3 regions of the Flavimobilis soli genome follow, and region 2 is predicted to be linked to each of the others. Evidence: predicted binding sites of a transcription regulator. Region 2 holds the regulator's gene; each other region holds the start of a gene.
The links. Region 2 encodes HrcA, which represses chaperone genes, less so after heat shock. Its sites were predicted from a motif close to TTNGCACTCGNNNNNNNCGAGTGCNAA; they were not measured.
Positions count from the first base shown of each region.

Region 1 (9,821 bases), 1.1 Mb from region 2:
ACCGCGGGCCCCGGCCTCGTGGGACCGCTGACGATCGGCGCGTCCGCCGCGAAGGCGCTCGCGGTCGCGCTGAACAAGCCGCTGTACGGCGTCAACCACGTGATCGGGCACGCGGCCGTCGACGAGCTGGTTCACGGTGAGTTCCCCGAACGTGCCTTGGCCCTCGTCGTCTCCGGCGGCCACTCGTCGCTCCTGCTCGTCGACGACATCGCGACGAAGGTCACCGAGCTCGGCCAGACGCTCGACGACGCCGCGGGCGAGGCCTTCGACAAGGTCGGGCGCCTGCTCGGCCTGCCGTACCCCGGCGGACCGCACATCGATCGTCTCGCGCGTGAGGGCGACCCGGAGGCGATCCGTTTCCCGCGTGCGCTCACGCTCCCGAAGGACCAGGCGGAGCACGCCTACGACTTCTCGTTCTCGGGCCTCAAGACGGCCGTGGCACGCTGGGTCGAGGCGAAGCAGGACGCGGGCGAGGAGATCCCGCTGAACGACGTCGCGGCGTCGTTCGCCGCGGCCGTCGCCGACGTGCTCACCGCGAAGACGATCCGCGCCTGCCAGCTCCACGACGTCGACACGCTCGTGATCGGTGGCGGGTTCTCCGCGAACTCGCAGCTGCGAGACATGGCCACCGAGCGGTGCGCGGCGGCGGGCATCGAGCTGCGCATCCCGCCGATCCGCTACTGCACCGACAACGGCGCGATGATCGCCGCGCTCGGCTCGGCGCTCGTGCGCGCGGGCGTCGGGCCGTCGCAGCTCGACATCCCCGTCGACTCGTCGATGCCGCTGACGATCACGCACGTCTGACCTCGCGCGTCCGGCTCGGCGCGCTCGCGCGCGAGGGGCCGACGGCCGCCCGGCGGCCGCGAGGGCCCTCGCTAGATCGGCCGTCCCGCCCGCATCTCCGCCACGAGCGACCGCACGACCGCGTCGAGCTCGCCGCCGTTGCGCCGCGCGACGGCGCGCTGCCGCTGGTAGCCCGCGCCCTTGCGCAGGATCATGTGCACGTCGTCGAGCTCGTCGAGGCAGCCGAGGCGCGCCGCGACCGGCTCGAGCTCCTTGAGGAGCTTCGTCACGGAGTCCCGCACGAGCTCCTCCTCACCGTCCTTGTCGAGGATGAGGATCGCGTCCATGCCGTAGCGCGCCGAGCGCCACTTGTTCTCCTGCGCGAACCACGGCTGGATCGTCGGGAGCTCCTTGCCCTCGTCGAGCTGCGTCGACAGGTGCTCCACGAGGCAGTGGTTGAGCGCGGCGAGCGCGAGCACCTCGGTGATGTTGGAGGCGCCGTCGGCGATGCGCGTCTCGAGCGTGCCGAAGCGCGGGGACGGGCGCAGGTCCCAGCGCACCTCGTCGAACTGGTCGATGACGCCCGTGTGCATCATGTCGGCGACGTAGCCCTCGAGCTCCTCCCAGCGCTCGAACTGGAACGGCAGGCCGGCCGTGGGCAGCTGCTGGAACATGAGCGCGCGGTTGGACGCGTAGCCGGTGTCCTTGCCGCCCCAGAACGGGCTCGACGCCGAGAGGCACTGCAGGTGGCCGAAGTACGCGAGCATCGCGCGGGAGATCGGCAGCACCTTGTCGCGGTCCTCGATGCCGACGTGGACGTGCACGCCGTAGATGAGCATCTGCCGGCCCCACCACTGGGTGCGGTCGATGAGCGTCGCGTAGCGCTCCTTGTCGGTGACCTTCTGCTGCGCCCACCGCGCGAACGGGTGCGTGCCCGCGCACATGAGCTCGGCGCGCAGCGGGTCGATCACCTCGCGGATCTCGTCGATCGAGCGCTCGAGGTCGTCGCCTGCACCGCGCACGGTCGTCGCGACGCCCGAGACGACCTCGACGGTGTTGAGCAGCAGCTCTTGGCGGATGTGCGGGTGCTGCGCGCCGTCGGGCGGCGCGACGGCGTCGAGCACGGTCTGCGCGACCTGCCGCAGGTCGCCGGAGTCCTTGTCGACGAGCGCGAGCTCCCACTCGATGCCGACGGTCGAGCGTGCGGACTTCGCGAACGGGATGTGCATGCTCAGACCTCCGAGCGTGGCCGCGGGAGCGGCTCGACGACGATGACGTGCTGGGCACCCGCGATGCGGGTGAGGACGACGTGGCCCTCGCTCGGGCCGCGCAGGTCGAGCTGCTTGCGCAGCTGCTCGGGGACGACGGCGGTGCCGCGCTTCTTGATGGTCAGGCGCCCGACGCCGCGCTCGCGCAGGTAGGTGCGCAGCTTCTTGAGGTGGAACGGCATGACGTCGAGGACGCGGTAGCCGGTCGCGAGAGCGGCCTCGCCGCGGGGGAGCGGCGTCGACCAGCCGGCGGGGAGGGCGTCGGTCGTGACGTACGCGATCGTCGCGTCGACGAGGCGGCCGCCGAGCTCGCGCGCCGCGGTCGCGACGCGGCCGGCGCGGATGACCGCGCCGTCGGGCTCGAACAGGTAGGCGCCGAGGGCGCCGACCTCGACGTCGTCGTCCGACGCCACCGGTGCGAGTTCTCGGGAGGCGAGGCCGCCGTCGGGCAGCGACGTGAGGACGAGGACGGAGCGTCCGGGGCCCGACGGCGCGACCGGGCCGAACCAGAGCGTCGCCTCGAGCACGTGGCCGTCGAGGGAGACCCACTGCGTCTCGGCGTCCTCGGGCAGGCCCGCGTGGGGGATGCCAGGGCCGACCTTGATGCCCATCGCGGGCACCTGCGAGCGCAGGGCCCACACGGCGTCGAGCGGCGGCTCGTACGCGCGCGGGTCGAAGATGCGGGCGCCGCCCTTGCGGCGGGCCGGGTCGGCCCAGACGCCCTCGACGCCCTCGGCGGCGAGGTCGGTCGCGAGGCCGTCGCCGAGGCGCACCTCGGACTCGGGGAAGAAGCGCAGGTTGACGGTCGCGATCGCGGCGGTCGCCTCGTCGATGTCGGTCGCGAGGACCTTGAGGCCGACGCCCGCGAACGCCATCGCGTCCGCTCCGATGCCGCACGTGAGGTCCGCGACCTTGGTGATGCCCGCCGCGACGAAGCGCTGGGCGTGCCGGGCGGCGACGGGCAGCCGGGTCGCCTGCTCGAGGCCGTCAGGGGTGAAGAGCATGCCGTCGGCGAACTCGCCGAACTTGTCGCGGGCCTTGGTGCGCAGGCGGGACTGCGTGAGGATCGCTGCCACGAGGCCCGGGTCGACGCCCTCCGCGCGGAGCCGCTGGGACATCGCCATCGCGAGCTTTTCCTCGTAGGGCGGCATCGCGCTGAGCATGGCCCACCCGTCAGGTCGGAGCAGCCGGGTGAGCGCCTCAGGATCCATGGACCGATCTTTCCACGGGTGGGACGGGCTCGTGCTCCGTGTTCACCCAGGGCGTTGGCACTCGCCTTGACCGAGTGCTAAGGGCGTCCTAGATTTGGCGGTGGAACACCTCTTCACCTGGAGGTGGAGCGAGACAGCGCCCGGTCGGCACCCGCGACGACGCCCGGGAAGGCGCTCGCTCGTCCCTCACACATCCGAAGCACCCTACGCGAAGGGGGAGGTCCGCACAGTGTCGGTCCCCATCAAGCCGCTCGAGGACAAGATCGTCGTCAAGGCGATCGAGGCTGAGCTCACCACGCCGTCCGGTCTGGTCATCCCGGACACCGCCAAGGAGAAGCCGCAGGAGGGCGAGGTCCTCGCTGTCGGCCCCGGCCGTGTCGACGACAACGGCAACCGCATCCCGCTCGACGTCGCTGTCGGTGACAAGGTCATCTACTCGAAGTACGGCGGCACCGAGGTCAAGTACGCGGGCGAGGAGTACCTCGTGCTCTCCGCGCGCGACGTCCTCGCTGTCGTGGTCGGCTGACCCGACCTCCGCACGGACGAAGCCCCGCAGCCTGAGGCTGCGGGGCTTCGTCGTGTCCAGGGCTTCGTCGCGCCCCTAGGTCGTGCCCAAGGTCGTCGTGCGGGCCTGGTCGTCCGCTCGCGGCTCGGCGCCCCCGCGCCGTGCCGTGGTTCCCGGCGGTCTGTGCCGCTCGGGCGTCTTGTCAGCCGACGTGGACGCGGCGGGTGGCCGCCTCGGCGCGGCGCGGGTCGGCGAAGATCGCTGCGCGGTCCTCCTCGCTCAGGCCGCCCCAGACGCCGTAAGGCTCGCGGATCGCGAGCGCCTGCTCGCGGCACTGCACGAGGACGGGGCACTCGGCGCAGATCGCCTTGGCGGCGTCGGCGCGACGGCGGCGTGCAGCGCCGCGCTCACCCTCGGGGTGGAAGAACAGCGTGTCGTCGATGTCACGGCACGAGCCCTGGTACTGCCACTCCCACAGCTCCATCACCGGGCCAGGCAGGCGAGTGACTTCCGTCATGACGCATCGTCCCCCTCGAAACGCTGCAGGCCCTCGTCGCGGGCCGCAGTACCGAACGTCGTGAACCGTACAACCGATTCAGAAGTTGTTCAAGTACGGGTCGGGTGAAACCCGGGGCGCGGACTTTCGGGAAAAATGGCACCTGACGTGTAAGAACATGCCCTCACGCCGTATCGCGCCAGGTGTGTCCAACACTTGTTCAGACGCGCCGGTCAGCGGGACGTGGGACGAAACGTACACTTGGGGCTGTCCGACTTCCGCCGGAGTGCCCCGGTGGAGTTTTGGCTCCTAGATGGGCAGAATCGGGTCATGGCCCCACAGCAGTACGGCGAGACGTCGGTCGACGGCGAGCCTGCCGAGCCCGTCGAGCTGGCTGCAGCACGGGCGAAGCCGGGCGTCGCGGTCGCCGTCGTGGCGAAGCGCCTCGGTGTCGCTCCGGCGACGCTCCGCACGTGGGACCGCCGCTACGGCCTCGGCCCGTCGGAACGCTCCGCCGGCTCCCACCGCCGGTACACGCGGGACGACGTCCTGCGGCTGATGGTCATGCGGCGCCTGACGCTCGAGGGCGTCGCTCCCGCCGACGCCGCCAAGGCGGCCCTCGAGGCGGACATCGAGGTCGAGCGGGCTCGCCGCGCGAGCGCCGTCTCGGCGCAGCACGAGGCCCGCCGCTCCGCAGCCACCCTGAGCGAGCCCGAGCAGCAGGGACCGTCAGACTCGAAGGTCGTGCACTTCGCGCGCTCTGCGGCTCCGAGCCGCACCTCGACCCCTGCTGACGTCGTCGACGCGGCGCTCGCGCACGACGCCGACGCGACCGCAGAGCTGCTGATGATCGCGCCCGGCTCGGACATCCTCACGTGGTGGACGCAGCTCGTCGTCCCCGCCCTGACGAAGCTCGGCGAACGCACCGTCCTCGCCAAGCCTGGCGAGGCTCCGCTCCAGGTCCTCTCGAGCGCGGCGATGCGCGCCATCCGCGTGCGCCAGTCGGCCCAGGAGAACGAGTCCGGATCGCCGCACCCGAGCCAGATGCGCCGCATCGTGCTGATCTTCACGCCGCCGGACGAGCCCCAGCCGCTCGCGGCGCACGCTCTCGCGGCCGCGCTCATGTCGAAGGGCGTCATGGCCCGCATCGTCATGGGCCCCGCGGGCGCGCACCGCGCGCAGGAGGTCGTCACGATGGTGCGCCCTGCCGCCGTCGTCCTCATCACGCAGATGGTGCGCCCCGACCTCGCGGTCGTGGGCCAGCTCTGCGACGGGAACCCGGAGCTGCCGGTGTTCGTCGCGGTCGCCGACGACACCGCTGCGGAGGACCTGCCGAAGTCGTCGCAGGTCCAGCGCGTGCGCAGCTTCTCCGGCCTGTTCCACGAGGTGTGCGCGGTCGCGACGCAGCCCTGACGCTGCGACCTGGGCTGCTGCCGCGGCGGCTCGGACGTGACGCTGCTCAGCACTCGGGCGCTCGGTGCGCTCCCAGGTGCCGGTCGTAGGATGGCCGCGTGACTGAGCCTCTCTCCGCCGCCGCCCCGCACAACCCCTTCGGATTCGAGGGGCTGACGTACGACGACGTCCTGCTCCTCCCGAACGAGACCGACGTGATCCCCTCCGAGGTGGACACGACCGCGCGCCTGACGCGCGAGATCACGATGAAGGTCCCGCTGCTCTCCGCTGCGATGGACACCGTCACCGAGTCGCGCATGGCGATCGCCATGGCGCGCCAGGGCGGCATCGGGATCCTGCACCGCAACCTGTCGATCGAGGCTCAGGCCAAGCAGGTCGACCTCGTCAAGCGTTCCGAGTCCGGGATGATCACGGACCCTGTCACGGTCAGCCCGGATGCGACGCTCGCCGAGCTCGACGCGCTGTGCGGCCAGTACCGCGTCTCCGGTCTTCCGGTCATCGACGCGGACGGTCGCCTGGTCGGCATCATCACGAACCGTGACCTGCGCTTCGTCCCGCCGTCGGACTTCCCGAACCGCAAGGTCCACGAGGTCATGACGGCGATGCCGCTCGTCACCGGTCCGGTCGGCATCTCCCGCGAGGACGCGGCGGCGCTGCTCGGCAAGAACCGCATCGAGAAGCTTCCGCTCGTCGACGACGACGGTCGCCTGCAAGGCCTCATCACGGTCAAGGACTTCGTCAAGACGGAGCAGTACCCGGACGCGACGAAGGACCCGGACGGCCGCCTGCGCGTCGGTGCGGCGATCGGCTTCTTCGGTGACGCCCTCGACCGCGCTGGTGCGCTGCGCGACGCGGGTGTCGACGTGCTCGTCGCCGACACGGCGAACGGCCACGCGCGTCTCATGCTCGAGATGATCACGAAGCTGAAGAACGACCCGTACTTCAAGGACGTGCAGGTCATCGGTGGCAACGTCGCGACGCGTGCGGGTGCGCAGGCGCTCGTGGACGCGGGCGCCGACGGCGTGAAGGTCGGCGTCGGCCCGGGCTCGATCTGCACGACGCGCGTCGTCGCCGGTGTGGGCGTGCCGCAGGTGACGGCGATCTACGAGGCGTCGCTCGCGTGCCGCCCGGCGGGCGTGCCGGTCATCGGTGACGGCGGCCTGCAGTACTCGGGTGACATCGCGAAGGCGCTCGTCGCGGGTGCGGACACGGTCATGCTCGGCTCGCTCCTCGCGGGCTGCGACGAGTCGCCCGGCGACCTGGTGTTCATCAACGGCAAGCAGTTCAAGCTGTACCGCGGCATGGGCTCGATCGGGGCGATGGCGTCGCGTGGCAAAAAGGTTTCGTACTCGAAGGACCGCTACTTCCAGGCGGACGTCGCGTCGGACGACAAGATCGTCCCCGAGGGCATCGAGGGGCAGGTCCCGTACCGTGGCCCGCTCGGCGCTGTCGCGTACCAGCTGGTCGGCGGGCTGCACCAGTCGATGTTCTACGTCGGTGCGCACACGATCCCCGAGCTGCAGGAGCGCGGGAAGTTCGTCCGCATCACGGCGGCCGGGCTCAAGGAGTCGCACCCGCACGACATCCAGATGACGGTCGAGGCGCCCAACTACACGGGTCGCTGACCGTGCCCCGCACGCCGGGGCGCTCGTGAGCAGGCGGGGGCGGCGCCCGGCGCCGCTGCCCGTGCGCGACGGTCTGAATCCGACGCGGGTCGCGCTGCCGCGCGACGAGTCGTGGGGCTCTCTCGTGGAGTTCCTCGAGGCGCGTTTCCCGGCTGACGCCGCGCGCGTGCGCGAGCAGGTCGCCGCGGGCGAGGTGGTCGACGAGCTCGGGCGCCCATACACGCTCGCGTCGCCGTACCCGGCGGGTGGGCTGGTGTTCCTGTTCCGGGACCCGCCCGTCGAGGCGCGCGTTCCGTTCGAGGTGGAGGTGCTCCACCAGGACGACGACCTCGTCGTCGTCGACAAGCCGCACTTCCTCGCGGTGACACCGCGAGGCGCGTGGGTCGCGGAGACGGTGCTCGTGCGGTTGCGCCGGGAGCTGGGGTTGCCGGAGCTGTCGCCCGCGCACCGGCTCGACCGCCCGACCGCGGGCGTGCTCGTGCTGACGACGCGGCGAGAGGTGCGCGGCCTCTACCAGAACCTGTTCGCGCAGCGCGCGGTCGCGAAGGTGTACGAGGCGGTCGCACCGCTGCGTGACGACGTGGACCTGCCGACGGTCGTGCGGTCGCGCATCGTCAAGCAGCACGGCGTCATGCAGGCGGCCCAGGTCCCGGGCGAGGCCAACGCAGTGACGCACGTCGAGCTGCTCCGGCCCGCGCCGGAGGGGCGCGGGCTGTACCGCCTGACGCCGGAGACGGGCCGCACGCACCAGCTGCGGGTGCACATGGCGTCGCTCGGGCTGCCGCTCGTCGGCGACGACCTGTACCCGGAGGTGCGCGAGGTCGCGCCGGACGACTACTCGGACCCACTGCAGCTTCTCGCCCGCTCGATCGCGTTCGACGACCCGCGCACGGGCGAGCGGCGCGAGTTCGCCTCGCGACGGGCGCTCGCGCGCGCCTGACCGGACCATGCCTGGCGGGCCCGCCGGAGTGCCCGGCTGCCGGGCGCTCCCGCGCGCGTCGCCTGCCGCGCGGGGGCGGGGGGGACGACGGGGCGGTCAGCCTTCGTCGGGCGGGGTGTGGTCCTCGTAGAGACCGATGTGGTTGCCGTCCCTGTCGGCGAACACAGCCCACCAGGAGGCCTCGCTGATCGCCTGCTTCTCCTTGACGACCGTGCCGCCGAGGCTCGTCGCCTTGGCGAGGGTGTCCTCGATCGAGTCGACCTCGACGTAGCTGCGCGGGACCGTGAACTCCTCGTCGCGCGGGGCGAGCCCGCCTCCGCTGATCTGGTTCGGTGCCCGCCACATGGGGTAGTCCTCGAACCCCGGCATCGTGTCGATCTGCCAGCCGAACAGGCCGGAGTAGAACGAGCTCGCTGCGTCGAGGTCGCTGACCGGGATGTCGATGTGTGTGATGTCGCCGTGCGCCATGGATCCTCCTGGGGTGAACGGCGCCGGGTGGCGCGTGCCATTCACGCTAGGTCGAGCCCCTGACACCGCCCACGGGGATATGTCCCGCTTCGTCAGCGTTGCGCCGGCTCGGCGACGGCGCGGAGGCAGGATCGCGAGCGAGGCTCACGAGAGGAACGGCAGGAAGTAGCCCGCAGCCTTGAGCTTCTCCCAGAGCGCCCGCTGGGCGTCGCCGTCGCGCGGGGGCGGGAACTCGCCCTGGAGCGAGACGACCTTCGGCTCGGCGGGTCCGCCCGCGCCCGTCGCGTGTGCGGCGTCGTCCCACGCGACGCCGCCAGCCGTCTCGACGAGCTCGGTGAAGGCGGCCTCGTTGAGGTGGAGGGTCGCGTCCTCCGAGTCGCCCCTGGCGTCCTCCTCGTCGGCGAGGTAGTTGTTCTCGGTCTCGACGACGTCGTACGACACCTCGGTGGGCTCGCCGCCGTGTGCAAGGTCCGGGACGAGCAGGGTGACGGGGCCGGAGAAGCCCGTCGCGAGGGCCGTCGGCTCGTCGTCGTACAGCTCGACGTCGACGAGGGTCTCGTCACCGATGTACCCGTCGAGCTGCCAGGTCTTGCCGTGGGCGTCCTCGACCTCGACGGGGAAGCGATAGCGGGTGACCCAGCGGAGCTTGTGGCCGGCAGCCTCGGCCGTCTCGGCGATCCGTGCCGGGTCCTCCAGGTGGAGGGGCCCCTTGCCGTCGGGGTGCTTGTCGCCGCGCCCGGCGATGTCGAAGAGGACGGACATGCCGTCGTGCTCTGCGATCGGTTCGTCTTCCGTGCAGCCGGCCAGGACGAGGGCGACGGCGCCCGCGACGGCGGCAGCACGCACGGCGCGGTGCCCCCGCTCGGTACGGGTGGAGATGGCATGACGCATGACGAGCCCCCTGTGCGTATCGGCGCGGGCATGCGCCCGCCCGCTGCCGCGAAGGTACCGTCACCTGCGAGGACGGTCAACGACGGCCCGGGCGGCACGAGGCCCCCGTGCGGGGACGCCGTCGTGCGGCGCCTCCGTCGCGGGGGCCTCGTCGGTGCGTCTGGTCAACGGGCGAGAAGCTCGAGCAGTGCCGCGTTGACGTCGTCGGCGTGCGTCCACAG
Region 1 covers NZ_PDJH01000001.1:1,117,132-1,126,952, reverse strand. Annotated here, with positions in the region: gene tsaD (tRNA (adenosine(37)-N6)-threonylcarbamoyltransferase complex transferase subunit TsaD) at 1-804, shown strand, start outside; gene ATL41_RS05105 (glutamate--cysteine ligase) at 876-2,012, opposite strand; gene ATL41_RS05100 (class I SAM-dependent methyltransferase) at 2,015-3,262, opposite strand; gene groES (co-chaperone GroES) at 3,492-3,788, shown strand; gene ATL41_RS05090 (WhiB family transcriptional regulator) at 3,970-4,284, opposite strand; gene ATL41_RS05085 (MerR family transcriptional regulator) at 4,594-5,676, shown strand; gene guaB (IMP dehydrogenase) at 5,775-7,301, shown strand; gene ATL41_RS05075 (pseudouridine synthase) at 7,327-8,241, shown strand; gene ATL41_RS05070 (VOC family protein) at 8,338-8,709, opposite strand; gene ATL41_RS05065 (hypothetical protein) at 8,854-9,600, opposite strand; gene ATL41_RS05060 (alpha/beta fold hydrolase) at 9,765-9,821, opposite strand, start outside.
Region 1: groES (co-chaperone GroES) is a predicted target of HrcA. The motif match lies at 3,317-3,343, and genes of this name have one in related genera.

Region 2 (9,821 bases):
CCCGACGGTCCCGCCCGCGCGATGATCTTCGACTCGGTCTACGACACGTACCGGGGCGTCGTCACGTACGTCCGCGTCGTCGACGGCAAGCTCAACCCGCGCGAGCGCATCGCGATGATGTCGACCAAGGCGACCCACGACCTCCTCGAGATCGGCGTGTCCTCCCCGGAGCCGGTGCCGACCGACGGTCTCGGCGTCGGCGAGGTGGGCTACCTCATCACGGGCGTGAAGGACGTGCGCCAGTCGAAGGTCGGTGACACGGTCACCAACGCGGCGAAGCCCGCACCCGAGGCGCTCGGCGGCTACTCCGACCCCAAGCCGATGGTCTTCTCGGGCCTCTACCCGATCGACGGCTCGGACTACCCGGTGCTGCGCGACGCGCTCGACAAGCTCAAGCTCAACGACGCCGCGCTCGTCTACGAGCCCGAGACGTCCGTCGCGCTCGGCTTCGGCTTCCGTGTCGGCTACCTCGGTCTGCTCCACCTCGAGATCGTGCGCGAGCGCCTCGAGCGCGAGTTCGACCTCGACCTCATCTCGACGGCCCCCAACGTCATCTACGAGGTGACGATGGAGGACAAGTCCGTCGTCACGGTGACGAACCCGAGCGAGTTCCCCGGCGGCAAGATCGGCGAGGTCCGTGAGCCCGTCGTCAAGGCGACGATCCTCGCACCGAGCGAGTTCATCGGCGCGATCATGGAGCTCTGCCAGACGAAGCGCGGCGACCTCCAGGGCATGGACTACCTCTCGGCGGACCGCGTCGAGCTGCGCTACTTCCTGCCGCTCGCGGAGATCGTGTTCGACTTCTTCGACCAGCTCAAGTCGAAGACGCGCGGCTACGCGTCGCTCGACTACGACGTCATCGGCGAGCAGGCGGCCGACCTGGTCAAGGTCGACATCCTGCTGCAGGGCGAGCAGGTCGACGCGTTCAGCGCGATCGTGCACAAGGACAAGGCGTACGCGTACGGCGTGATGATGACGGGCAAGCTCAAGGAGCTCATCCCGAGGCAGCAGTTCGAGGTGCCGATCCAGGCAGCCGTCGGCGCGCGCGTCATCGCCCGCGAGACGATCCGCGCGATCCGCAAGGACGTCCTCGCGAAGTGCTACGGCGGTGACATCTCCCGCAAGCGCAAGCTCCTCGAGAAGCAGAAGGAGGGCAAGAAGCGCATGAAGACGATCGGTCGCGTGGACGTCCCCCAGGAGGCGTTCATCGCCGCGCTGTCGTCCGACGCTGCCGACCCGAAGGACAAGGGCAAGAAGTGACGCCTGCCCTGCCGGACGGGGAGCCCGCGCCGCTCGACGGCGCCCTGCCCCGCTGGGCGGGGGGAACGACGCCGGACCGCAGGTTCGGCGTGTACGTGCACGTGCCGTTCTGCACGGTCCGCTGCGGCTACTGCGACTTCAACACGTACACGGCGACCGAGCTGGGCGGCGGTGCGAGCCAGGACTCGTACGCGGACACGGCGCTGCGCGAGATCGCGCTCGGGCGCGGCGTGCTCGAGCGTGCGGGCTTCCCGCGGCGTCCCGTCTCGACGGTGTTCTTCGGCGGGGGCACCCCGACGATCCTCCCGGCGAGCGACCTCGCGCGGATCCTCGACGGGATCCGGGACGCGTGGGGTCTCGAGGAGGGAGCCGAGGTCACGACCGAGGCGAACCCGGACTCGGTCTCGCCGCAGTACCTGCAGACCCTCGCGGATGCCGGCTTCACGCGCGTCTCGTTCGGCATGCAGTCCGCCGTCCCGCACGTGCTCGCGACGCTCGAGCGCACGCACGACCCGGCGCGCATCCCCGACGTCGTCGCGTGGGCGCGCGCTGCGGGCCTCGACGTGTCGCTCGACCTCATCTATGGCACCCCGGGGGAGTCGCTCGACGACTGGCGCACGAGCGTCGAGAGCGCGCTCTCGACGGGGGTCGACCACGTCTCGGCGTACGCGCTCGTCGTCGAGCCGGGGACGAAGATGGCGGTGCAGGTCCGCCGCGGCGAGCTGACGCTGCCTGACGAGGACGACCAGGCGGCGAAGTACGAGCTTGCCGACGACCTGCTGGCTGCCGCTGGCCTGCACTGGTACGAGGTGTCGAACTGGGCGCGCACGCGCGCCGACGGGTCGGTCGCGGCGTGCCGCCACAACCTCGCCTACTGGCGCGGCGACGACTGGTGGGGCGTAGGGCCGGGCGCGCACTCGTACGTCGGCGGCCCTCTCATGGCCGAAGACGGCGCTCGCGTCGACGGGGTGCGCTGGTGGAACGTCAAGCACCCGCGGCGGTACGCCGCGTCGCTCGAGCGGGGCGAGAGCCCTGCCGCGGGGCGCGAGGCGATCGACGCGTCGACCGCGGCGCTCGAGAGGGTCATGCTCGGGGTCCGCCTCGCGGAGGGCCTCGACCTGTCCGTACTGTCCGACGCCGGACGGCGCGCCGTCGCCGGTCACGTCGCCTCGGGTCTGCTCGACGGTCGCGCTGCGGTGCAGGGCCGGGCCCTGCTGACGCGGCAGGGACGGCTCCTCGCGGATGCCGTCGTGCGGGACCTGACCGACTGACAGCGGGTCCTGGTGCGTCGTGCAGCGCACCGCGCCGCGTGCGCTGCTACGGTCCTCCGGACGTACAGCACCGATCAGCGGAGACACGATGAGCGACGGCCTTCCCCCGAACCCGAACGGCAGCGAGGGGGCGCCCGGACCCGGGGAGCCCCAGCAGCCCTACGGCCAGCAGCCGCCCTACGGCCAGCCCTCCGGCGGGCAGGGGCCGTACGGTCAGCAGCCTCCCTACGGCCAGCCCTATGGCCAGCAGCCGCCGTTCGGTCAGCAGCCCTACGGGCAGTTCCCGAGCACGAGCGGGAGCAGCCTCGGCGTCCCGGCCATCGGACCGTTCTCGTTCGGTGAGGGCTTCACCGTGGCGTGGAAGGCGTTCGGGGCGCGAGCGGGGATGTGGCTCGGCCTGATGGCCGTCTGCATCGGCGTCGGCCTGGTCATCTCGACCTTCCTCGGCGGGCCGGTCGACTGGAACGCGAACGTGAACGGCGAGTCGTTCAACGCCGCGAACCTGTTCCCGACCCCCACGTGGGCGGCCACGGCGCTCCTTCGCGACCTGGCCTCGGAGGTCATCGTCGCGATCCTGACGATCAAGCTGACCCAGCACGCCGTCCGGCAGGTCCGCGGCGAGACGGTCACGTTCAGCTCGTTCTTCACGACCGTCAACGCGAACGCGACCCTCATCTCTGCGTTCGTCATCCGGCGGCGACCGTCCTGATCGACCGCACGCCGTTCGTCGCGCCGCTCGCGGGGATCGCGCTGAGCGCCCTGACGTTGTTCGTCGGCGCGTTCGCTGCAGAGCCTGGAGCCGCGGGGATCAGCCCGATCGTGAGTAGCATCCAGCTCTTCGCGCAGCGCCCGGGCGCGGCCCTCGCCACGTTTGCCGGCGGGCTCATCTTCATCATCGGTGGCTTCTTGGCCTGCTGCATCGGTCTCGTCGTCGCGATCCCGCTCGCCGCGCTCTACAGCGCCTACGGGTTCCAGCGGATCCTGGGGCAGCCGATCGCCTAGTTCTGACGGCGGCGCGGACGGGCGGCGGCACCTGGTGCCGCCGCCCGTCGGCGTCCCTGCACGGGTGAACCTCCGCGAAAGGGGCATGTCCCATGGGCATCTGGGCCTTTCGTCACTACGCTGTGGGGCGATGACGTGCGGCATCGCACGATGTCCCGGCGACAGCCGGTAAGTCCTGCCCCGATCTGAGGAGCGAACGAATGTCTGACAGCAACGTCCCGCCGTACCCGGGCGAGGTGCCCGGCCCGGACGGCCAGCCGCCGTACGGCGCTCCGACGCCGCCGCCGGGGCAGCCCGCTCCTGGCCAGCAGCCTTACGGTCAGCAGCCGCCCGCCGGTCAGCCCTACGGCCAGCAGGCGTTCCAGCCAGGTCCTGGTCAGAGCCCGATCGACGTCGGCGCGGCCTTCTCCTACGGCTGGGAGAAGTTCACCAAGAACGTCGGCCCGATCATCCTCGGCGCCCTCGTGTGGGGCGTCGGCATCGGCGTCCTCATCGGCATCTTCTACGCGATGATCATCGGTGGCGCCGCTGCGGCGTCGTCGCTCGACTCGAGCGGGGGCTTCCTCGCGGTCGGCTTCGGCAGCATGGTGCTCTTCTTCGGCGTCTCGCTCGTGCTCGGCATGTTCTTCCAGGCGGCGGCGACGAACGTCGGGCTCGTCGCCACGACGGGCCGACAGATCACCGTCGGTGACTTCTTCTCCGTCCCGAACTTCTCGAAGGCGCTCCTGACGGCGCTCCTGGTCGGCCTCGCCTCCGCGGTGTCGACGGTCGTCGTGGTGGGCCCGCTCGTGGTCGGCTTCTTCGGCATCTTCGCGCTCCACTTCGCGATCGACAAGGGCCTCGGCGCCGTCGACGCGATCAAGGCGAGCGTCGACGTCGCGCTGAAGAACGCTGGTCAGGTGGCGCTCCTCATGCTTCTCGTCTACGTCGCGAACGCCGTGGGCAGCGCGATCTGTGGTGTCGGCCTCATCGTGTCGATGCCCGTCGCGATGATCGCCACCGCGTACTGCTACCGCCGCGTCGTCGGCGAGCAGCCGGTCTGACGCTCAGCGCAAGAGGCCCGGCACCCGTGGGGGTGCCGGGCCTCTCGCGTACCACGGGCTGGGTCAGACGGGCTCGGTCACGAAGTCGATGAGCTCCTCGACTCGACCGAGCAGGGCGGGCTCGAGGTCGGCGTACGAGCGCACCGTGCCGAGGATCCGCTTCCACCCTTGCGCGACGTCGGCCTGGTCGGCGTGCGGCCAGCCGAGCTCCCGCAGGATCCCGGTCTTCCATTCGGTGCCGCGTTCGATGACGGGCCACCGCTCGAGGCCCAGACGCGCCGGGCGGACCGCCTGCCAGACGTCGACGAACGGGTGGCCCAGCACCTTGACGGTGCCGTCGGGCACGAGGCGCAGCGCCTCGTCGGCGAGGCGGCGCTCCTTCGAGCCGGGCACGAGGTGGTCGACGAGCACGCCGACCCGACGCTCGCGGCTGGGCCGGAACTCGCGCAGGGCGTCCGCCAGGTTGTCGACCCCGTCGAGCAGCTCGACGACGACGCCCTCGACGCGCAGGTCGTCGCCCCAGACACGCTCGACGAGCTCGGCGTCGTGCTTGCCCTCGACCCAGATGCGCGAGCCGCGCGCCACACGTGCGCGGGCGTCGCGGACGACCGTCGAGCCCGACGCCGTGCGCGTCGGGGCGGCGGGCGCGCTCTTGACGGGTGGCGTGAGCACGACCGGCTCGCCGTCGATCCAGAAGCCCGGGCCGAGGGGGAACGTGCGCGTGCGGCCCGCACGGTCCTCGAGCTCGACGACGTGCTGGCCGCCGGACTTCTCGACGCGGACGACCGCGCCGACCCAGCCGGTCATGACCTCTTCGACGACCGTCCCGCGCTCGGCGGGGACGGGACGGGAGACGGGGCGGCGGCGGTGGTGGTCCGCGCCGCCGGACAGGACGTCGGAGCCGTATCGATCGTGCACGCGGTCACCTTACCCGCGGGTGCTGGCCGGTTCCGGGCCGGTGCGGCGGTGTCCGAGACTTCGCGGACAGCGTGACGCAGACCGCGGCCCTGCAGCCCGCCGGACCGTTAGGATTGGCACTCGAAGGCCGGGAGTGCGAACAGCGGGCACGCCCGGCGACGGACGGGCACGACGGAGGAGGCGGCGCAGGTATGAGCACAGAGCGCAGGCTCGACGTGCTGCGTGCGATCGTCGAGGACTACGTGACGACGCGCGAGCCCGTGGGCTCGAAGCTTCTCGCCGAGCGGCACCACCTCGGGGTGTCGCCCGCGACCATCCGCAACGACATGGCCGCGCTCGAGGAGGAGGGGCTGATCGCCCAGCCCCACACGTCCGCGGGCCGCGTGCCGACCGACCGCGGCTACCGGCTCTTCGTCGACAAGCTCGCCGAGGTCAAGCCGCTCTCGCGACCCGAGCGCCGTGCGATCTCGACGTTCCTCGACCAGGCCGTCGACCTCGACGACGTGATCTTCCGGGCGTCGCGCCTCCTCGCGCACCTCACCCAGCAGGTCGCCGTCGTGCAGTACCCGTCGCTGCGGCGGTCGGGGCTGCGCCACCTCGAGCTCGTGCCCGTCCCCGGGGACCGGCTCCTCGTCGTCATCATCACGGACACCGGCCGCGTCGAGCAGCGCACGCTCGCCCTGAGCGCGGGCGTCGACGAGGCGCTCATCGCCATCGTCCGGGGTCGCCTCAACGCGGCCGTGCTCGGACGCCGCCTTCCCGAGATCCGGGAGGCGCTGCCGGGTCTCCTCGACGAGTTCGAGGAGTCGCAGCGCCCGCTCGTCCAGGAGATCTTCGACCTCCTGGCGGACACCCTCGCGGAGGAGACCGAGGAGCGCATCGTGCTCTCGGGCACCGCGAACCTCGCGCGCAGCGACGCCGGCCTCGAGCACTCGTTGCGCCCCGTCCTCGAGGCGCTCGAGGAGGAGGTCGTCCTGCTCGGCCTGCTCACCGACATGGCCGAGGACTCGCACGGCGTCGCCGTGCGCATCGGGCACGAGACCCAGCACGCGGGCCTCTCCGTCACCTCTGTCGTCAGTACCGGTTACGGTACTGAGGGTGACTCGGTCGCGCTGCTCGGCTCGATCGGCCCGACCCGGATGGACTACCCGGGGACGATCGCCTCGGTGCGCGCGGTCGCCCGCTATCTCACACGCATCCTCGCCACCTGAGCGGACGCGCCCGCCCTGCGGGCCCGCGCCACCCTCGACCCACCACCAGGAAGCAGCTTCGTGACGGACTACTACGAGATCCTCGGCGTCCCGCGTGACGCGACCCAGGACCAGATCAAGAAGGCATACCGCAAGCTCGCACGCGAGCTGCACCCGGACGTCGCCGGGGCGGACGCCGAGGAGCGGTTCAAGGACGTCACGCGCGCCTACGAGGTCCTCGGCAGCCCCGACAAGCGCCAGTCGTACGACATGGGCACCGACCCGTCGGCACCTGGTGGTGGCCAGGGCGGCGCCTTCGGCTTCCAGGACATCTTCGAGACGTTCTTCGGCGGCGGACAGGCCCAGCGCGGTCCCGTGCCGCGCTCGCGTCGCGGCCAGGACGCGCTCGTCCGCCTCGACATCGACCTCGCGGAGGCGACCTTCGGCACGCGCCGCGAGCTGCCGATCGACACGGCCGTCGTCTGCTCCACCTGTGGCGGCTCCTGCTGCCGCCCCGGCACGTCCGTGCGCACCTGCGAGGTGTGCGGCGGCCGCGGCTCGGTGCAGCGCGTCGCGCGGTCCTTCCTCGGCCAGGTCATGACGACCGCGCCGTGCTCGGCCTGCCAGGGCCACGGCACGACCGTGCCCGAGCCCTGCCCCGACTGCGCCGGCGAGGGCCGCGTGCGCAGCCGCCGCACGCTCGTCGTCGAGGTGCCCGCCGGCGTCGACACGGGCACCCGCATCAAGATGACCGGCCAGGGCGAGGCCGGCCCCGCCGGTGGCCCGGCCGGCGACATCTACGTCGAGATCCGCGAGAAGCGCCACGAGCGCTTCATCCGCCGGGGCGACGACCTGCACTGCACGCTCGAGATCCCGATGACTGCGGCCGCCCTCGGCACCACGATCGAGCTCGAGACCCTCGACGGCGTCCAGGAGGTCGTGTGCCCGCCCGGCACGCAGCCCGGTGACACCGTCACGCTGCGCAACCTCGGCGTCGGCCACCTCCACGTCGGCGGGCGCGGCGACCTCGAGGTCCACGTCGACGTCGTCGTCCCGACCGGTCTCGACGAGGAGCAGGCCGAGCTGCTGCGTCGTCTCGCCGCCCTGCGCGGCGAGGAGAAGCCGGAGGCCAAGGTCTCCGCTGCGCACCCCGGTGTCTTCCAGCGGCTGCGCGAGAAGATCGCAGGCCGCTGACCGCACGCGACGTGAGAGGGTGCGCAGATGAGCGCTCCGGTGTTCCTGGCTGAGTCCGCCAGGCTCGAGAAGTACCCCGTCGGTTCGGTCTACGTCCTCGACGGCCCCGAGGGCCGGCACGCGGGCGTCGTCCAGCGTCGCCGCCCCGGCGAGCAGATCGACGTGGTCGACGGCGAGGGCCTGCGCCTGCGCTGCACGATCCGCGACGTTCACGACTCGCAGGTGACGCTCGAGGTCGACGAGGTGTGCCGCGACCGCGACCCTGTCCCGCACCTCGTGCTCGTCCAGGCGCTCGCCAAGGGCGACCGGGACGAGCTCGCGATCGAGGCCGCGACCGAGGTGGGCGTCGACGGCGTCATCCCGTGGCAGGCCTCGCGGTCGATCGTCGTGTGGCGCGGCGACCGCGCGGCGCGCTCGCGCGCCCGCTGGGTCGCGACCGTCCGCACCGCGACGAAGCAGGCGCGCCGCGCGCGCATCCCCGAGGTCGAGGAGGCGCTGACGACGTCGCGCCTCGCCGCGCGCACGGCCGAGGTCGTCGCGGGCGGGGGAGCGGTGCTCGTCCTCCACGAGGAGGCGACGACGCCGATCTCGGCGGCCGCGCTCCCGGGACCTGGCGCGGACGCCCAGGTTCTCGTCGTCGTCGGGCCTGAGGGCGGTATCTCCGCCGAGGAGCTCGCGGAGCTCACGGACGCGGGCGCACAGCCCGTGCTCCTCGGTCCGCACGTCCTGCGCACCTCGACCGCGGGTCCCGTCGCGCTCGCGCTCCTCGCGGACCGGCTGGGCTTCTGGGGCGGTCGCTGAACCGCGTCAGCCGAGGTTGACCACGGCGACGACCGTGCCGACGAGGAGACCGACCACGGCGACGACGCCGAGGACGATGCCGACGAACGCCAGCGGCGTCATCCCTCCGGTCGGGACGAGCGTCGCGTCACGGACGTCGGCCACGTTGACGTAGACGGGCACGGGCGTGCCCTCGCGCCAGCGGATCGTGGCAAGCCCTCCCGCGCTGATCGGGCCGCGGGCGCGCCCCAGAGCCCACGTACCGTCCGGCAGCGGGTACTGGAACTCCCACACCGGCGTGCGTGAGTACGACGCCTGGCGGACGATGACGCCGGTGACCTGGACCCGCTGTGGCTTGCCCATCAGACGTGCCCTGCTCCGAGACGCGGCGCCAACCCCGAGATCGTCCGCATCACTTGACGTCGATCGTCGCGGAGACGAGGTTGAGCGGCTCGCCGTCCATCGCGGACGCCTCGAAGACCGCGATCGTCCAGCTGCCGGTCTCGAGGTCGACCGTGGTCTCGAACGGGCCGACCTCACCGTTCGCACCGGTCATCGTGCTGCCTTGCTGCGCGGGCTCCTCGAAGGAGCCGTCCGCGGGGTACACGACCCAGCTGAGGTTCCCCTCGAACGCCGTCGCCTCGCCCGCGATCGTGACGGTGGGTCCGGTGACGACGGCGCCGTCGAGCGGGCTTGTCAGGACGGTCGTGCCGTTGGTCGCGGGCTCCGCAGCGGTGGGCTCGGGCGTGGCCTCCTCGGGAGCGCGAGTGGTGGTCGCGGGCGCCGAGCTCGCGGCAGCAGACGTCGTCGGAGCGGTCGCCGCGGGCGTCCCCTCGTCGGCGCACGCCGCGAGCGAGCCGGCGAGCAGCGCGAGGACGAGCGCGGACCGGGCGGTCGAGCGGGACATGGTGCCTCCTGAGGTTGGACCGACGTGACGGTGGACCCACTCTGCCAGCAGCGCGTCGTCCCCGGGCGGTCGACACGGCAGGGCGTCGGTAGACTGCTCGTGACCAGGACGTACCAGCGCGGAGGACGACGGCTCAGGCCGGCCCATGCCAGAGACCACAGCACCAGCAGGACCGGGACGCCCCGACGACGCAGCGCCCGCCCGCACGCGCCAGCGCGCCGGCGCCCGGCTCGAGCACCGGATCGTCGTCCCGCCC
Region 2 covers NZ_PDJH01000001.1:34,515-44,335, forward strand. Annotated here, with positions in the region: gene lepA (translation elongation factor 4) at 1-1,260, shown strand, start outside; gene hemW (radical SAM family heme chaperone HemW) at 1,257-2,531, shown strand; gene ATL41_RS00155 (hypothetical protein) at 2,620-3,240, shown strand; gene ATL41_RS00160 (hypothetical protein) at 3,351-3,533, shown strand; gene ATL41_RS00165 (DUF2189 domain-containing protein) at 3,734-4,576, shown strand; gene ATL41_RS00170 (DUF3097 domain-containing protein) at 4,640-5,494, opposite strand; gene hrcA (heat-inducible transcriptional repressor HrcA) at 5,686-6,705, shown strand; gene dnaJ (molecular chaperone DnaJ) at 6,766-7,878, shown strand; gene ATL41_RS00185 (16S rRNA (uracil(1498)-N(3))-methyltransferase) at 7,906-8,679, shown strand; gene ATL41_RS00190 (hypothetical protein) at 8,686-9,021, opposite strand; gene ATL41_RS00195 (Gmad2 immunoglobulin-like domain-containing protein) at 9,071-9,565, opposite strand; gene ATL41_RS00200 (PhoH family protein) at 9,711-9,821, shown strand, end outside.

Region 3 (9,821 bases), 2.1 Mb from region 2:
ACGATCGCGGGTGCGCCGTGCACGACGGCGTGCTCGCCGAAGAGGATCGCCTTGCCGTGGCTGCGTCCCAGGCCGCGACCGTGCGTCGCCCGGCGGCGCGGTTCCACACTGCTTCGCAAGGATCCTCCTGTCGGTGCTCGACGTCGCTGACAGCACCGCGCCGGGTCACGGGCCGAGGGGACGGCCCGAAATACCGTACATGCCGAGTCGAGGGGTGTCTGTGATCGGTTCGTGTGGGACGGATGCACGCGGGTGTGGGGCGGGTCACGTCCGCGCGCGGGCGGTCATGGATGAGGTGCCGGTTCGTGCTGGCGGAGCAGGTCGCGGGCGGCGTCGATGGTGCCGAGCGCAGCCGTGAGGTTGACCCGCACGAGAGAGAGGGCTGCGATGACGAGGCCTGAGCACACGGTCGCGAGGGTCTCGTGCCGCTCGGCGGGCAGGTCGGGTGCTTGGCGGACGACGCCCGCGGCGACGGCGGCGCGCAGCTCGGTCGCGTAGGAGTCGATCGTCGTCGCGACCTGGGCGTCACGGGCGATCGGGGCGTTGGCCGCGCACAGGAGGAGGCATCCGTTGGCTCCGGCGTGACGCAGCGCCTCCTGCAGCCCGGCGAGGTAGCCGTCGAGGGCGTCGGGGGCGGCGTCGTCCCGCGTGAGCTCGCGCAGCCGCGGGCGCACGATCTCGTCGAGGTAGCTCGCGACGACGGCGTCGAACAAGCCGCGCTTGGAGCCGAACGCGTGGTAGATGCTCGAGCGGGAGAGCCCGGTGGCCTGCTCGAGCTCGGGCAGCGACGCGCTCTCGTAGCCGTGCTCCCAGAAGACGGCGCGGGCGGCGCGGACGACCTCGTTCGTGTCGAACGTCTGGGTGCGGCCCATGTGACCCTCCTGGTGGTGAACTGATCGATCCAGTATATTCTAGATCGATCAGTCCACTAACGGCGCGCAGGGCGCGCTCAACCGAGGAGTCCCCATGGTCATCGCTGGCCTCGTGCTCGCAGGCGTCGCCGCCCTCGTGCACGTCTTCATCTTCTATCTCGAGTCGATCGCCTGGACGAGCGCCCGCGCCCGCGCCGTCTTCGGCACCGGCACCGTGGAGCAGGCGGCCGTGCAGCAGCAGCTCGCGTTCAACCAGGGCTTCTACAACCTGTTCCTCGCGATCGCCGTCGCGCTCGGCATCGTCCTCTACGCAGCCGGGCAGACCGCCGTCGGCGCGACCCTCGTCCTCACAGGCGCCGGCTCGATGGCCGCCGCCGCCCTCGTCCTCCTCCTCTCGAGCCCCGACAAGGCCTCGGCAGCGCTCAAGCAGGGCCTCGCACCCGCGCTCGGCGTCCTCGCCCTCGCCCTTGGCCTCGCACTCTGAAACGGAACGAAAGCAGAACATGACCCACGCAGCCAGCACCCAGGTCCAGCTCGTCTCCCGTCCCCACGGGTGGCCCACCCCCGAGAACTTCCGCACGGTCACCGTCGAGCTCGGCGACCTCGCCCCCGGCGAGGTCCGCGTCGCCAACGCCTTCCTCTCCGTCGACCCGTACATGCGCGGCCGCATGAACGACACGAAGAGCTACATCCCGCCCTTCGCCCTCGGCGAGACGATGACGGGCGGCGCGATCGGCCGCGTCGTCGAGTCTGCCGCCGACTCCCTGCCCGTCGGGACACTCGTGCAGCACGACCTCGGCTGGCGCGACGTCGCCCAGGCCGACGCGAGCCGGTTCCGCTCGGTGCCCGAGCTGCCGGGCGTCCCGCTCTCCGTGCGCCTCGGCATGCTCGGCATGACCGGCCTCACCGGATACGTCGGCCTCACCGCGATCGCCCAGATCAAGGAGGGAGACACGGTGTTCGTCTCCGGCGCCGCAGGCGCCGTCGGCACCGCCGCCGGGCAGATCGCCCGGCTCCTCGGCGCGAAGCGCGTCGTCGGCTCCGCAGGCTCGGCCGAGAAGGTCGCGCTGCTCACGGAGAAGTACGGGTACGACGCCGCGCTCAACTACAAGGACGCGCCCGTCCGCGAGCAGCTGCCCGCCCTCGTGCCCGACGGCGTCGACGTGTTCTTCGACAACGTCGGCGGCGACCACCTCGAGGCCGCACTCGACGTCATGAACACCGGCGGGCGCATCGCCCTGTGCGGCGCGATCTCCACCTACAACTCCACCGAGCCCGCGCCCGGCCCGGACAACATCGGCAACGTCATCACGCGCAGCCTCACCATCAAGGGCTTCACGCTCGGCGGCTGGTTCCACCTCGCGCCTGAGTTCACCGAGAAGATGGCCGGCTGGTTCGCGGGCGGCAAGGTCGCGTACGACGAGACGATCGTCGACGGCGTCGAGAACGCGGTCGACGCGTTCCTCGACATGATGCGCGGCGGCAACGTCGGCAAGATGCTCGTCCGGGTCAGCCCCGACGCCTGAGCCTTCTGACCGTCGCGGGGTGCGGCGCCGTGAGGGCGCCGTGCCGCGTTCGTCTCCCACCGTCAGACGACGCCGCGCCCCGCCCGGCTGCGCAGTTGCCGGACGGGGCGCGGTGGTTCGGGGTCAGGATGCTGCCGGAGCGTCCTGGGTGATCTGGGCCGGGGTGCTGGCGTGCTGCACCTCGATCTTGCGCGGCTTGGCCTGCTCGCTCACCGGGATGGTCAGCGACAGGACGCCGTCGGCGTAGCTCGCGGTGATCTGGTCGAGCGCGAGGCCGCGACCGACCTGGAGCTGCCGCGCGAACGTGCCGGACGGGCGCTCGCGGACGAGCCAGTCGGCGCTCGACGACCGTGCGGTGCGCTCGGCGCGGATCGTCAGCATGGTGTCCTCGACCGAGACGTCGATGGTCCCGGGATCGGCGCCGGGAAGGTCGACCGCCAGGACGTAGTGGTCCTCTTCGCGGAGCAGGTCCATGGGCATGACCGCGGAGTTGCGGGTGCTCGACAGGACCGACGACATCAACCGGTCCATCTCCTGGAACGGGTCCCAACGCGTAGCCATGTTCACCACCTCCTCGAAGGACGGCCTCGACCTTCGAGGCCGTCGTCGAACGCCCGTCAGCGGCTACCCGCGGACGGGCTGGCTACACCTCTGTTTTAGCACTCTCGTGTGCCGAGTGCCAGCGTTGTGCGCTCACGGTGAACGGGTCGTCTCGCGGGCTGGCGACCGTGAGGGCGGGGCTCTCATCGCCGCTGGTCGTCATGCCGATAAGCCTGGTGAGAAGCGCGACGAAGGGCACTGAGATGGTCGAGCACGGCAGATCCACCGGAGCAGTGGACGCGAGGCCGTTCCCGCTCGGCTTCACGGTCACCGTCGCGGCGTGCGCCCTGCTCGGGCTCACGAGCGGCATCGGCGGTCTCCTCGTCCTGGGCGGCACCGCAGCGCTCGTGTGGACGATCGTCGCGAGCGTCCGCAGGCGCCAGGTCCTCAAGGGGCGGCGGCGGGGCGGCAATGCGCTGATCGCCATCGCGGCTACGGTCGCGCTCGTCGTCGGCAGCCCTCTCGTCGAGACGTCGGAGACCGACGCGCCATCGGTCGCGGCGCCCGAACGTGCCGCCACCGAGGCACCCGCGGCTGCGCCGACGACGACGCAGCCGTTGCCTTCGCCCTCGCCCAACCCGGCGCCGCCGGCCGAGGCGACGCCGTCGCCCACCGTCGCGACACCGTCGCCGGAGGCCACGGAGACCGCGAACAGCACCCAGGTGCTCGAGACGCCTGCGCCGTCGCCCTCCGTCGAGGCGGAGCCCGTCACGGACGTAACCACGGCCGAGGGTGCGCTCGCACAGCTGCGGGTCAAGGGCCGTGCCCCGAAGACGGGTTACGACCGCGACCGCTTCCGGTACCGCGCTGTCGACCTCGACCGGAACGGCTGCGACACCCGTAACGACATCCTGCGGCGCGACCTGCGCGACGTCACGATCGACGGCGGGACGCACGGGTGCGTCGTCCTCTCCGGGAAGCTCGACGACCCGTACTCCTCGCTGCGGATCGCGTTCACGCGAGGGACGTCGTCGTCGAACGCGGTGCAGATCGACCATGTCGTCGCGCTGTCGGACGCGTGGCAGAAGGGCGCCCAGGCATGGGACGACGCGACGTTCGCGTCGTTCGGCAACGACCCGCTCAACCTGCTCGCGGTCGACGGCCCGCTCAACTCGCAGAAGGGCGACGGTGACGCCGCGACGTGGCTGCCGCCGAACAAGGCGTTCCGCTGCCAGTACGTCGCCCGCCAGATCGCGGTGAAGCGCGCCTACGACCTGTGGGTGACGAGTGCTGAGAAGGACGCGATGACCCGCGTCCTCGCGGCGTGCCCGGGCGAGCCGCTGCCGACCGCCGACGCGGCACTCAAGGTGACGGTCACGGGTGACAAGCCGGTCAAGGCTGCGCCGAAGCCGACGTCCAAGCCCACGACCGCCAAGCCCAAGACCTCGAAGCCGAAGGCGACGAAGAAGCCCGCGCCGAAGGTCGAGAAGACCGACCCGAACTTCGGCACGTGCAAGGAGGCGAAGTCGCACGGCTACGGCCCGTATTACGCGAGCACCGACCCGGAGTACCACTTCTACCGGGACCGCGACGGCGACGGCATCGTCTGCGAGTAGCCGCAGGAGAGCGGTTGCGGTGGGCCCCGTGGGGCTCGAACCCACGACCCGCGGATTAAAAGTCCGATGCTCTACCAACTGAGCTAGAGGCCCGGGGCGCGGTCCGGACGTCCGAGGATCGTCGCGGGGGCCGTGCCGCCGTGGACATGCTACGCGGCTCGTCGGGGCTGCGTGGGCGTGGGTTCACAGGATCGTGAACCCGTCCGGCAGTCCCGTGCGGCCGGTGGCCGCGAGGATGAGGGGCACGGCGGCCTCCGTCCCCGCCGCCGTCTCGCCGACGAGGGCGAGCGCATGCGCCGCCGGCTCGGCCGGGTCGTCGCCGAGAGCCGCGCCCGCCGCGCGGCCGCGCTCCGCGACGTCGGGCCCCGCCGCGATCGCTCTCGTCGCACGCAGGTAGCCTGCCGCGGTCTCGACGTCGACCCGCTCCGCCGGGACGTCGAGGTACTGCTCGACCGTGAGGAGCGACCGGCTCGTGTGCCCGACGAGCGCGCAGACGTCCCACTCGCCGAGCCCCGGCTCGTCCCAGCGCCCGCGGGCGTGCTCGGTCGTCGCGACGAACCAGCGCGCGGCCTCGGCGAACGCGCCCCGTGTCGCGCAGGCGCCCGGAGGGCCCGAGGAAGACCTCGACGGCGACTTCCGCTTCGGCGGCTGGCAGGCCCCGCACATGGACGAGCTGATCGGTGAGTCCGTCTCCGCCGGCATTGAGACGATGGACGCGCTCCTCCTCGGCCGCCGCACCTACGAGATCTTCGCGGCGTACTGGCCGCACCACCGCGCGGACGTCGGGATCCAGCTCAACGCCGTCCCCAAGTACGTCGCGAGCCGCGGCAACCCCGAGCTCTCCTGGGAGGGCTCGTCGCTCCTCGGCCCCGACCTCGTCGCCGAGGTCACGGCGTTGCGGGACCGCCACGAGAGCACGCACGTCATCGGCAGCATCAACTTCGTCCAGACGCTCCTCGCCGAACGGCTCTTCGACGTCCTGACGCTGTGGGTCTACCCCGTCGTCCTCGGCGAGGGGAAGAAGGTGTTCCCCGACGGGGCCCGCGCCTCCGGGCTCCGGCTCCTCGAGCCGCCCGTCGCCGGTTCCTCGGGCGCGGTGCAGCGCCGCTACGCCCCGACGGGTGCGGACCCTGCGACGGGCACCGTGGAGGACCCGGAGTCCTGACTCACGCGCCGCCGAGCGAGCGGTAGGCCACGACGAACGCGGCCGCCACGATCACGGCGCCCACGCCCGCGACGATCCGCGCGTCGCGGCTCCGCAGCCGCGTCGCGAACATCCCGCCGAGGAGCGCGAGCGCGCCCACGCCGGCCGCGAGCCAGTACGTCAGGCCCGTCGTTCCGGCCACCTCGGTCACGCCGTAGAACGCCTCGCCGAGCCCGATACCGCTCAGCAGGGCGGTCGCCGCGCCCGCGCCGCGCCCGCCGCGACGCAGGGACGACGCCGCAGCGCCCACGAACGGCCCGACCGCGAGCCCGATCAGGCCGAACCGCACGGGGCTGTAGTACAGGTCCGCGACATCGGCCGCCGCCGCGTACCCCAGCACGAGGAGCACGAAGCTCGCCGCGCCGAGCGCGGCGCCCGCCTTCGCCGTCGGGCGCGCGATCGCGACGAGGCACGCCGTCAGCAGCGTCCAGCCGCTCGCCGAGTTGGCGAACGGCGCGAGCGCCTCGGGCAGCCAGCCCTGCGCGTGGAACGTCGCGAACCCGAGCGACCAGCTCGCGGCGAGGACGAACACCACCGGCAGCGCACCGCGGCGGGCGGTCGTGGCGGGCGAGAGGAGAGTCGCGGTCATGACTTCATCCCACCAAGCGCGCCCGCACCCGCGCGTCGGCCGCAGGGATCATCCGCGGCCGCCGACCCTCATCCCCAGGGCCTAGCGGACCCTCCCCGAGGACTACGCCGGAGCCGCCGCGTCAGACCGCGCCTAGGCTGGACCCATCATGGAGAAGAAGCTGAACCCCCACCCCGACATCCCCCTCGACCTGCCGACGGGGGAGCGCCTGCGCGCCGCCGTCGACCACTACGGCGAGGAGAAGGTGGTGGCCAACGCGCTCGCCCTGCTGCGCGGCGAGAACGCGGGGAAGGACTTCCTCCTGTACGCGGGCGGCCGGCACGGCCTCGGCATCCTCGACGGCGCCCCCGCCCTGTACTGGCCCGAGCTGTGGGGTGCCCGCACGCTGCTCCACGTCTGGGACGACGCCGCGGCACCCCTCGTCCTCACGGGCCTGAGCAACCAGGCGTGGCGCGTGCGCGAGATGTGCGCACGCGTCGTGCTCGAGCGCGGCATCCCTGCCGCGCCCGAGCTGGTGCGCCTGACCGACGACGAGAACGCCCGCGTGCGCAGCGCTGCCCTGCGCGCACTTGCCGCGCAGGGCACCGCCGAGCACCACGCCGTGATCGCGAGGCACTTCTCCGACCGTGACAAGAGCGTCCGCCCGGTCGCTCAGCAGGCGAGGGACACGCTCAACGCGAGGCTCGCCGCAGAGTGACCGGCACGGTCGTCACGACCGCGACCACGGCGACGACCGCCGCGAGCCCGCCGTACATCGCCCAGTCGACCACCGGCAGGGGCGTCCCGAGCATCCCGTAGCCCGCGCCCACCAGGGCGGGGAGGACGGCGACCGTGCCGAGCAGCACGGCCGCACCGATGACGAACCCCGCCTCGACGACGACCATCGAGGTGAGCTGGCGACCCGTCGCGCCCGTGCGGCGCAGGAGCGCCAGCTCGCCCCCGCGCTGCCCCGAGAGCATCGCTAGCGTGTTCGCCCCGGCGAGCGTCACGAAGCCGAGGAGCGCGAGCAGCAGGATCATCGACAGGTCCTGCGTCGAGGCACCCGAGCCCTTGACGGCCTCGACGTGCGCGGCGACGTCGCTCACAGGTGCGCCGAGCGCGGCGAGCTGCTGCTCGACGTCGTCCGTCTCGCTCGGCGCGGTCTGCACGAGGATCGAGGCGGGCTGCGCCGTCAGGCCGTGCGCGTTGAGCGTCGCCTCGCCGACCACGAGGTCGCCGAAGCCGAGCGACCGCTCGTAGAGCGCGACGATGGTCGCCTCGCGCTCGACGCCGTCGGGCCAGCGCACCTCGATCGTGTCGCCGTAGCCCTTGCCCGTGCCGAACAGGGCGTCGCGGCCCAGCGCGACCGTGTCGGCGTCGTCGAGCGCCGCGACCGAGCCTTCGCGCACGTCGAGGTCGAGGACGTCCGAGCCGACGCCGCTCGGCAGGACGGTCAGCGCGCCCGCCTCCCAGGAGAGCGAGTCGAAGAGCGGCATCTCCTCGTCGTCGTCCTCGATCTTCACGTCCGCGGGGATCGAGGCCGTCGTGAGGGTCGCGGTGACGCCGGGGACGGCGGCGACCTGCTCCGCCGTCGTACCGCCCGAGGCGTCGACGACGAGGTCCGCGTGCAGACCGGCGGCGAGCTGCTCGCCCGCCGCGGCGACCGTCGTGCGGTCGAACGACGACTGCACCGTGCCGAGCGCGACGAGCAGCGCGAGCGGCACGACCGCCGTCGTCAGACGGCGCGAGAAGCCGCGCGCGTTCGCGAGGGCTAGGTGACCGCTCGCCCAGCCGAGCGGCGCCGTCGCGCGCAGACCGCGCTCCGCGAGCCACGCGACGATCGCCGGACCGGCGAGCGCACCCGCCGTGATGAGCAGGAACGCGGACATGACGCCCGCCATCGTGCCCCCGATGCCGGGGAGGAAGAACGGCGTGAGCGCGAGGACGACGCCGCTCGCCGTGAGCACGATCGCGGTGGCGATGCGGCCCTGGCCGATGCGCGTGGGCTCAGCCTGGCTCTGCTGGACCGCGGCCGTCGGGCTCGTGCGGACCGCCTCGCGGCCGGCGAGGCGCGCGGCGAGCACGGCCGTCGGCACGAGGAGCAGCAGCGTCGCGGCGACGGGGATCGGGGAGAGCGTCAGCTCGAAACCGCGGGGCACGATGCCGCTCGACTCGAGCGCCGGCGTCAGCAGCCGCGAGCCGAACAGGCCCGGGACAGCACCGAGCGGAGCCGCGACCGCGACGATCATCAGCACCTCGCGCGTGACGAGCGAACGGACCTGGCGGCCCGTCGCGCCGATCGCGCGCAGCAGCGCGAACTCGCGACGCCGCTGGCGCAACGCGCCCGCGATCGTCGACGACAGCATGAAGATCACGATCAGGACGGTCGTGCCGGCGAACGAGCTCGCGACCATCGCGAGCAGCATCGCGCTGCCGCCGACCGTGTCGGACGCAGCGCCGGTGCGAACACCCGACTCGAGGAGGACGCCGGTCGCGCTCAGGAGCGCCGACGCGAGCGCGACGATGATCGCGCTGCCGGCGAGGCTCGCGCGGTTCGCGCGGGCGGAGGAACGGGAGAAAAACCACATGGTCGTCACCGCCCCGCCGCAGCGAGAAGGTGCTCGGCGACCAGCTCGGTCGTCGGCTGCTCGAGGTGCCCGACGACGTGCCCGTCCGCGAGGAACAGCACCTGGTCGGCGACCGCCGCGACGCGCGGGTCGTGCGTCACGAGGACGAGCGTCTGCCCGAGATCGCGCACCGCTCCCTGGAGCACGTCGAGGACCTGCTGGCCTGTGTGCGAGTCGAGCGCGCCCGTGGGCTCGTCGGCGAACACGACCGTCGGCCGCGTGATGAGCGCCCGCGCGATCGCGACGCGCTGCGCCTGTCCGCCCGAGAGCTGGCCCGGCAGGCGGTCCGCCATGCCGTCGAGCCCGACGGCGTGCATCAGGTGGTCCTGCCACGCCTGGTCGGGGCGGCGGCCGTCGAGCAGCAGCGGCAGCTGGACGTTCTGCGCGACCGTCAGGTGCCCGACGAGGTTGTACGCCTGGAAGACGAAGCCGATGTGGCGGCGGCGGAACTGCGTGAGGGCGTCCGGCCTGAGCGTCGTGAGGTCGACGTCGCCGACGACGACGTGCCCGCTCGTCGGGCGGTCCAGCCCTGCCGCGCAGTTGAGGAAGGTCGACTTGCCGGACCCGGACGGGCCCATGATCGCGGTGAAGGAACCGGGACGCAGAGCCACGGACACGGAGGCGAGCGCCTCGGTCTGGTCGAGCCCGTTCGGGTACGTCTTGCGGACCTGGACGAGGCGGACGGCGGTGCTCGTGTCCGGCGGGGCGGGGGCGGTGATGAAGGACATGGTGTGCTCCGAGTGGTCGAGGGGACGTGTTTTCCGTCGATCTCGACGCTAGGAGCGGGGGAGGGGCGCGGTCTGGCGGCTCAGGACGCAACTGCGCGGCTTGCATCTTTCGATGCAAGCGGTCGTTCAGGCCTCGTCGG
Region 3 covers NZ_PDJH01000001.1:2,112,320-2,122,140, forward strand. Annotated here, with positions in the region: gene mvk (mevalonate kinase) at 1-107, opposite strand, end outside; gene ATL41_RS09580 (TetR/AcrR family transcriptional regulator) at 285-872, opposite strand; gene ATL41_RS09585 (DUF1304 domain-containing protein) at 967-1,356, shown strand; gene ATL41_RS09590 (NADP-dependent oxidoreductase) at 1,376-2,398, shown strand; gene ATL41_RS09595 (Hsp20/alpha crystallin family protein) at 2,522-2,959, opposite strand; gene ATL41_RS09600 (GmrSD restriction endonuclease domain-containing protein) at 3,232-4,554, shown strand; tRNA gene ATL41_RS09605 (tRNA-Lys) at 4,575-4,647, opposite strand; gene ATL41_RS09610 (hypothetical protein) at 4,738-5,220, opposite strand; gene ATL41_RS09615 (dihydrofolate reductase family protein) at 5,219-5,719, shown strand; gene ATL41_RS09620 (DUF6518 family protein) at 5,721-6,347, opposite strand; gene ATL41_RS09625 (HEAT repeat domain-containing protein) at 6,496-7,044, shown strand; gene ATL41_RS09630 (FtsX-like permease family protein) at 7,019-8,914, opposite strand; gene ATL41_RS09635 (ABC transporter ATP-binding protein) at 8,920-9,681, opposite strand; gene ATL41_RS09640 (response regulator) at 9,808-9,821, opposite strand, start outside.
Region 3: ATL41_RS09595 (Hsp20/alpha crystallin family protein) is a predicted target of HrcA. The motif match lies at 3,055-3,081, and genes of this name have one in related genera.